Regions from separate parts of the Paenibacillus pseudetheri genome, predicted to be linked through region 2. Evidence: predicted binding sites of a transcription regulator. Region 2 holds the regulator's gene; the other holds the start of a gene.
The links. Region 2 encodes Rex, which represses fermentation and respiration genes when NADH is low (regulators of the CRP and FNR family bind a similar motif). Its sites were predicted from a motif close to TTGTGAAATATTTCACAA; they were not measured.
Positions count from the first base shown of each region.

Region 1 (4,202 bases), on a different contig from region 2:
ATGCAGTCCGGTTGGAATCTGTTCATCATTGCAGTACCTTTTTCAACTGTAGTTGTCGATGGATCTGGTTCAACTTCCGAGAACACTTCGATAGCGACAGGAGTTTGACGTTGACGCAGGTAATGTTCAACTCTCTCAACATATCCGAGCTTAACCATCATTGGGTCAGTGATAATTGCAACACGTGTGATATCAGGCATTTTGGTCAGGTACTGAGTAGCGCCTTTTTCGAAATAGATCTTGTCAGGTACTTTAAACCATTGCATATTCACGGTACGACGATTCACCCTTTTCACGTTGATCAAATTGATTGCTGTAACGTTTTGCGACACGGAGTTACGACCATAAGATCCGCAGCCCAGAGTCAACGAAGGGATATTAGTGTTATAGATATCGCCGATCGCACCATGTGTGGAAGGCGAGTTAACGAGAATACGTCCTGTTTGCAGACGGTTAGAGAACTTCATGATTACTTCTTCGTTGTTGGAGTGGATAGCCGAGCTATGTCCCATACCACCAAATTCAACAATTTGAGCTGCGCGTTCGATACCTTGATCTGCATTCTTAACTTTGTAGCAAGCAAGAACCGGGCTTAATTTTTCAGCGGACAATGGATATTTAGTGCCTACACCTTCAAGTTCTGCTACCAGAATCTTTGTGCCGGCAGGGACTTGAATACCACACATTTCAGCAATTTTTACTGCAGATTGACCTACGATTGCTGGGTTAACAGCACATTTATCTACGTTCATTGCTCCACTAGTCAGTTTGGCAGCTTCTTCTTTATTCACAAAGTAGCAGCCATTAGCAATCATTTTCTTCTTCACTTGATCGAAGATTGGTTCTTCGATAATAACAGCTTGCTCGGAAGCACAGATCATACCATTATCAAATGTTTTAGAAAGAATGATGTCCGTTACGGCTTGATCAATATCCGCGCTCTTTTCAATGAAAGCAGGTACGTTACCAGGGCCTACGCCAAGTGCTGGTTTACCACAGCTGTAAGCTGCTTTTACCATTGCAGAACCACCAGTTGCCAAGATAAGAGCAACGTCTGGGTTGTTCATCAATGCGTTTGTCTTATCCATTGTTGGCATTTCAATCCATTGGATACAGTTCTCAGGAGCGCCAGCTTTCACGGCAGCATCATGAAGAATTCTTGCAGCTGCAGCACTACACTCTTGCGCAGATGGGTGGAAACCGAATATAATAGGGTTTCGTGTCTTAATCGAAATCAACGCTTTAAACATCGTGGTGGATGTAGGGTTGGTTACCGGTGTGATACCCATAACAATTCCGACGGGTTCAGCAATTTTTTGGAAGCTATCATAAGCGTTGTCTTCAATAACGCCTACTGTTTTATCGTATTTAATTCCGTGCCAGATATATTCAGTTGAGAAGATGTTCTTCGTAATTTTGTCTTCGTATACGCCGCGTCCAGTTTCTTCTACGGCCAATTTGGCGAGGTACATATGTTTGTCGAGTCCAGCCAACGCCATTGCATGAACGATTGTGTCAACTTGCTCTTGATCTAGCGCCATGAACGCCTCATGCGCTTTTTTTGCTTTATCCACTAAATTCTGAATATACTCTTCAGCGGTAACTTGTTTAACTTGGGCGGCGACTTCGTTCTTAACTGCCATCTCCCTCGTCCTCCTGTCAATTTTTAGTTGTTTTTCTCTACACATTTATCTTATCACATGATTTCAACCTTGTATAGTGAAATCTTTCACAAAGTATAAAGTTTTTTTGATTTGTTTTCAAAGCGCTTTCATTCGATCATATTATAGTATTTTTACCATATTTTGTGCTATAAATCCCTTTAAATCTTAGAGTTATACTTTAATAAGCAAAATTTCGAACCCATTTCATTCCATTTTTCTAAAAACACTAATCTAAAAACATTCCCTCTATCGCAGAAATTTACGATTTTCCTACGCCATAATAATTTCCCGCTGATTATCACTATTTCTGATGATTTATAAATTTATAAATCTCACAACAAAAAAATCGACCCCAAAGGGGCCGATTTTTACATTAGACTATTCTGCTTTAATCGTATCAAAGAATTTCTCTTGTACTGTTTTAGCTGCTGCTTCTAGCTGGCTCTTGGAATCCGTTCCTTTTTTGGAGAATAGCTCTTGAATAACATTGGACATGGTTGCGTAATAGTCCTGTGTATTGTATTGAGCTTCAGGTTTACCATCCAAAAGTCCCATAATGTCAGGGCTATATTGGTATACATTTGTGTACTTGTCATAAACTGCTTTGGTCTTCTTACCAAACTCAGACTCTGCTGAATAGTAATCTAAGAGCGGCGGGATAAAGTATTTGCCTGTGATATAACGGAATGCCATTTCTTGCTCATCTGGTGTTGCATTCGGATTAATTACGAGGTAATCACCACCAAGTCCCCAAGTATGCTTGCCACCTTTTTCCATAGCAGGCATTGGATATGTGAGCACATCCTCAGGTTTCAGTCCACCTTGATTCAGTGGACCATTAATATCACATACATCTACGTCAATCCCCGTCTCAATTACAATTTGGAAATCCTGTGTACTGTGGATTGAACACTTACTAACGAGCAGATGAAGATTATCCTGGCTTACGAAACGATCTGCTGTGAACGTTAACGTACCTCCATCAGACATATCATACTCAGTACTCCGATGATGAATGGCACTACGGATATTCAACTCCTGCACATGAGAGCTCGGTTCATGCTCATGAACACTTAAGGGCTGACCGTTGCAGATAATCTTTGTCCATAATCTATTCGGAGCATTTACAGGTTCTCTCCACTTCTCTCCGGCTTTGTCATATAGACCAGTTAAGGTAACGGCAACTAGCTCACTTTTACCGAATTCCTCCAGTGTACCGCGATATCCCATATAGCCATTGCTTAGCATATATTTGTTCCCGTTCGTCGTCACAAGTTGCTTATCAAAACAGCTATCCCCTACTAGTCCAGCTCATCGAGCCAACATCCTTTCGCCTAGCGGAAGCGTCGTCCCGGAAGCGTCCACCGTAATTGACTGCCCATAAACTATAATATCGATGCTCCCCCCCCCCTTAATTGCGGTGAGCGTTACTGAAGTCTTGTTGACCAAAATACGTAGTAATACTCCTTCATACATCACTTGGAAGCTATACTCGTTCCAGCGCTCCGGCAATGACGGCTGGAAGGACAAACGATCCCCATCTGAACGCATACCGCCAAAGCCATACACAATATTCATCCAAGCGGCTGCAATCGAAGTCGTATGCAATCCTTCACGTGTGTTACGGTTATAATTGTCTAAATCCAGTCTTGTCGCAAATTCAAAGAATGAATAGGCTTCTTCAGGCTTGCCGATTTCGCTTGCCAATATGGAATGGATCGAAGGTGAAAGTGAAGACTTATGAATACATCTAGACTCGTAATATTCATAGTTAGCTAGCTTCGCTTCTTTAGAGAATTGTCCATTATATAAGAACATAAACATGAGAACATCCGGTTGCTTAATCATGTCATAACGGTACAATCGATCATAAGACCAGTTCGAGTAGAGCGGAAACTCTGCTACAGGAATGGAATGAATATCAATATGTGGCATATCGAAGAATACATCATGCTCCTCAAATACTCCTGTCACTTCGTCAACCGGAATCTTCATATGGTCTGCTTTATTTTTCCAATCGGTAAGCTCTTCGTCACGGAGCCCCGTCTTTTCCGCAACCAATGCAAAAGCCTCTGATGCCCGTTCTTTCATTTCACTCAGGGTGTCTGAGGTGTATTCAAATGATTTTTGGGCCATCCAATTAATATAGCAGTTATTATTCATCATCAATTGGAACTCATCAGGACCCATTACGCCAAAATATCCATATTTTCCACTCTGTTGACCCCATTGACCGCGTGTAGCATAGAATCTACTGATCTGGTTCAGCATTTCAGCGCCTTTACTGTGCAGGAATTCTTTATCCCCAGTAATTTTGACATAATGCCAGATACCATAGGAAATAGCATTCCCTACATGAAGCTAAAGATTCGAATGCTGCCAGAGATCACAGCTTTCTGTTCCGTCGATAGTAGCAATAGGGTAACAAGCCCCCTCGCAATCAACATCTTTAGCACGTTGCATATCCTGAGGTAATGTCTTATATCTAAAGTCCAGCAAGCTCCGGGCGGCCTTAAGATTATTAAACATATAGAATGG
Region 1 is NZ_CAKMAB010000005.1:149,074-153,275, forward strand. It holds gene adhE (bifunctional acetaldehyde-CoA/alcohol dehydrogenase) at 1-1,643, opposite strand, end outside; partial or broken gene L1028_RS31640 (hypothetical protein) at 2,043-2,939, opposite strand; gene L1028_RS06455 (glycosyl hydrolase family 65 domain-containing protein) at 2,976-3,242, opposite strand; partial or broken gene L1028_RS06460 (glycoside hydrolase family 65 protein) at 3,252-4,202, opposite strand, start outside.
Region 1: a site for Rex is predicted at 1,718-1,735, ahead of adhE (bifunctional acetaldehyde-CoA/alcohol dehydrogenase). Genes of this name have one in related genera too.

Region 2 (4,202 bases):
TCAGATAGTCTAGTTACCGATATTAGCGGCTTATTTAAGGATTTAGCTTCTATACGTGAGCAAGTGCGGTTTTTTATGGGATTAAACGATGAGAATGTAGTATATTGGCTGGAGGCGAATGGGAATTATCGTAGTAAATCGCTACAGCTGTATGCCGTTCCTGTTGATGTTAGTACTCAGCTTAAGGAGCTGTTTTTCGACAAGAAGAAAAGTATCGTGCTAACTTCGGCGACACTCTCTGTCGACAAATCTTTCCAGTTTATGATTGATAATCTCGGACTTAATGAAGCTGCGGAAGAGGGGCGTCTGATGACATCACTCCTGCCTTCTCCCTTTAAGTATCGGGAGCAGGCGCTGTTAGTTATTCCCCGGGATTTCCCTAGTGTGAAGGGTAGTGTGGGCGATGCCCGATTTGTCGATACACTCGTACAGTCACTTGCAGAAGCAGCGATTACAACACGTGGGCGGATGCTTGTCCTGTTTACTTCTTACAAGATGCTACGTCAGGTTTACGATCCTCTGAAAGAGGCTCTGGCTTCACAAGAGATCGCGGTGCTAGGTCAAGGCGTGGAGGGGGGCAGCCGTAGCAAGCTGATCCGCCGTTTTCAGGATAGTGCAGCCTCTGTACTGTTAGGAACAAGCAGCTTTTGGGAGGGTGTAGATATTCCAGGTGAAGCATTAACATGCTTGGCGATCGTGAGGCTTCCATTTCAACCGCCAAACCACCCCCTAGCGGAAGCAAAGTCTGAGTTATTACAAGCCCAGAAAAAGAATCCGTTCATGAAGTTGTCTGTTCCTCAGGCGGTTATTCGCTTTAAGCAAGGATTTGGAAGGCTGGTACGGACAGCGCAAGATCGGGGTATTGTTATTGTGTATGACACAAGGGTGATTGAATCTCACTATGGGAAGTATTTCCTCTATTCGTTGCCTGGCCCGAAAATGGAGCATATGCTTACGGATCAAATGGTTCCTCGTATAGCGGAGTGGTTGGAAGACGGAGGCGTTTCTTGAAAAGAACGTCATCGATCTTATTAATCACTCTACAATGAAGGGCGGTATAAGAATACCGCTCTTCATTGAGACGAGGTGCAGAAATTTTGATAGGATTTGAACAGAATATTACTTAAATTAGGAGGTAAATTATGAAATCGGATAAAATATCAGAAGCCGTTGTTCGCAGACTTCCTGTGTACTTGCGTTTCTTGAATGATCTCCAGAAACGTGAAATATTAACCGTTTCCTCACAAGAACTAGGACAAAAACTTGATTTAAATCCCGCTCAAATCCGTAAAGATTTAGCTTATTTTGGAGACTTTGGCCGAAAAGGTATCGGGTATGACGTAACTTATCTTATTGAAAAAATCCGCCATATTCTGAAGCTGGATCAACAATTGAATGTGGCTCTAGTAGGTGCTGGTAACCTTGGACATGCATTATCTAATTACAATGCTTATTTGAAAGATACTATGAAGATTACCGCTATATTTGACTCCTATGCACCTAAGGTAGGACGGAAAATCAACTCTCTTACCGTTCAACCGATGGAGGAGCTTGGTCAGACGGTTCGTGAACAAGGGATTCGAATTGGGATTATTACAGTGCCTGATTCAGAAGCGCAGAATGTAGCTGATATTCTCATTGAGTCTGGCATTGAGGCGATTTTGAATTTTGCACCAATGATTCTAAAAACACCACCGAATATCCGGGTTCATGCTGCCGATTTTACAACGGATTTGCAAAGCCTTGCTTATTATTTGAAAGACGGAAAGGAAGAAAGCGGAAATGAAGAGCAGTAAAACGATTATTAAGGGCGGGCGATTTCTTATTCCGGGAACGGATGAGCCGGTTCTGAGTGGATATATGACTATTGAAGATGATTTGATCACTTACATAGGAAAAGAAGAGCCTTTAATGGAAGATGGTGTGCAAATTGTTGATGGCAGTCGTCTGCTGTTTATGCCAGGTCTGGTAAATACACATGGCCATGCTGCAATGTCATTGCTTCGTGGTTATGGAGATGATTTAGCACTTCAGGTGTGGCTTCAAGAGAAGATGTGGCCGATGGAAGAGAAATTCACCGGAGAAGATGTATACTGGGGAACCTCCTTATCAGTACTAGAAATGCTGAAAGGTGGCACTACAACCTTCCTGGATATGTATGATCATATGGATCGAGTAGCTGAGGTAGTCGAATTATCAGGTATTCGTTCCGTACTGATGAGAGGCGTAATTGGCTTATGTCCAGAGGAAGTACAGAATCACAAGCTTGCGGAAGCGATTTCTTTTGCGCGCAACTGGCATGGTAAGGCTGACGGCAGAATTACGACGATGATCTCGCCTCATGCCCCATATACTTGCCCACCGGACTTCTTCGTTAAGTTTGTACAGGCGGCACATGATTTGGATTTACCAATGCATACCCATATGTCCGAGACGAAACGCGAAGTGGAGCAGAATGTGGTGGATTACGGACTGCGGCCTGTAGCGCATTTAGAGAAGCTTGGAATGTTCACACGTCCGTCTATTGTTGCTCATGGCGTTCATTTGAATGATGAAGAGATCGAGATTCTGGCTCGTCATGATGTAGGTGTGTCTCATAACCCAGGAAGTAATCTGAAACTGGCTAGTGGAGTGGCTCGGGTTACGGATCTTCTAAAGGCTGGTGTGAAGGTGTCATTGGGTACAGATGGTGCGGCAAGCAATAATAATCTGGATATGTTTGAAGAGATGCGTCTTGCAGCCCTCATCCATAAAGGTGTAAGTGGTGATCCGACGGCTGTTCCAGCTCCGGAAGCGCTGCGTATAGCTACGGAGTATGGAGCAAAGTCTATCTTTTTAAATGATGTGGGTAGACTCGCTGCAGGCATGAAAGCGGACTTTATCGCGATTGATATAGACCAGCCGCATTTGCTACCACACACAGATCTGTTGTCTCATGCTGTATACTCTGCCAGTGCCAAGGATGTTGAGCATGTATGGGTGAACGGTAAACAGGTTGTAAAACATGGACAATGTGTAACGTTAGATGAGGAAGCAATCCGTCGTAAGGCGCAAGAATCCTTTGATGGACTGCTTAAACGGTAGTCTAAGATCAAAACGAATAACTGAAAGGCTGTGACTTTCTGCGATTGCAAAGTTACAGCCTTTTGTGTTTCTGATCATTAGATCATTGAATTGGATATGAAACTTTGGATAAACACACAGGTGTGTTATATAATCAAAAAAGATATATTACTAGAAAGGGAGCTGCACCTTGAAGAAAAGGAAAAAATGGATCCTCCTGGGGTCAGTTCTGATTCTGCTCCTTCTGTTCGGACTTATCCAGTTCTATGCTTATATTATGAAAGATCAATGGAACGAGCGAGATATCGCTAAGGATGTCGCCAAAACCAGTGCTGGTCTGACAGAGGTAACCAAAGCGCAGAAATCCGTGTGGGATGAAAATGCGGTGTACTGGGTCTTAACAGGGAAGAATGAAGCCGGGACCGAGTTGATGGTTTGGGTGCGTTTTACTGTAGACGGGAAGTTTGTTGAAGGAACCGACGCAGTATATGCTGAAGAACTAAGTAAAGGGACCTCTGAAGCGAAAATGCGTAGCCTTATAAAAGCCGATCTTCCGGACATCAGCATTGAGCGGTTGTTGCCAGGAGTGTATAACGGGGAGTATGCTTGGCAGCTTTTTTATAAACAAAGCGGTCGATATTATTATCAATTTTATCGGTTCTCAGATGGGGCTCGAATGGGTGAAGGTTACAGTTTACCTAGCCGCTAAATTAAACAAAAGCATTATAGGAGAAACAAGCGGATCATTTATGGTTCGCTTGTTTTTGTTCAAACGGATATTTGTTTGATATACTAAAAGTATACGAAATGTGATATACTATAAGCGTGGTTTTTTTATATAGGTATTTAAAGATTCATATGAAAAAAAGGTCTGTTAATTAAGAGTAACAGCCCTTTTTTTGTCGAAATAAATCAATAAATTTAATAAAATGGAAAGAATTAAAAAATAAAATTTTAAATATCTTCACACTTTTTTTCAATATAGTATATACACCTATGATATACTACTGTTTGTAATTAGAACAGTGTAAGTAGAACGTTAGGCTCTGATGAGCTCTTAGCAGCTATGACTTTGGATCATTCTGTTTACATTTTTTCATCTTTGAGAGGAGGACGTTTCTTGAAATTACGTCTTGTAC
Region 2 is NZ_CAKMAB010000004.1:103,627-107,828, forward strand. It holds gene dinG (ATP-dependent DNA helicase DinG) at 1-1,011, shown strand, start outside; gene L1028_RS04925 (redox-sensing transcriptional repressor Rex) at 1,143-1,796, shown strand; gene L1028_RS04930 (amidohydrolase) at 1,783-3,084, shown strand; gene L1028_RS04935 (cell wall elongation regulator TseB-like domain-containing protein) at 3,254-3,772, shown strand; gene L1028_RS04940 (hypothetical protein) at 4,184-4,202, shown strand, end outside.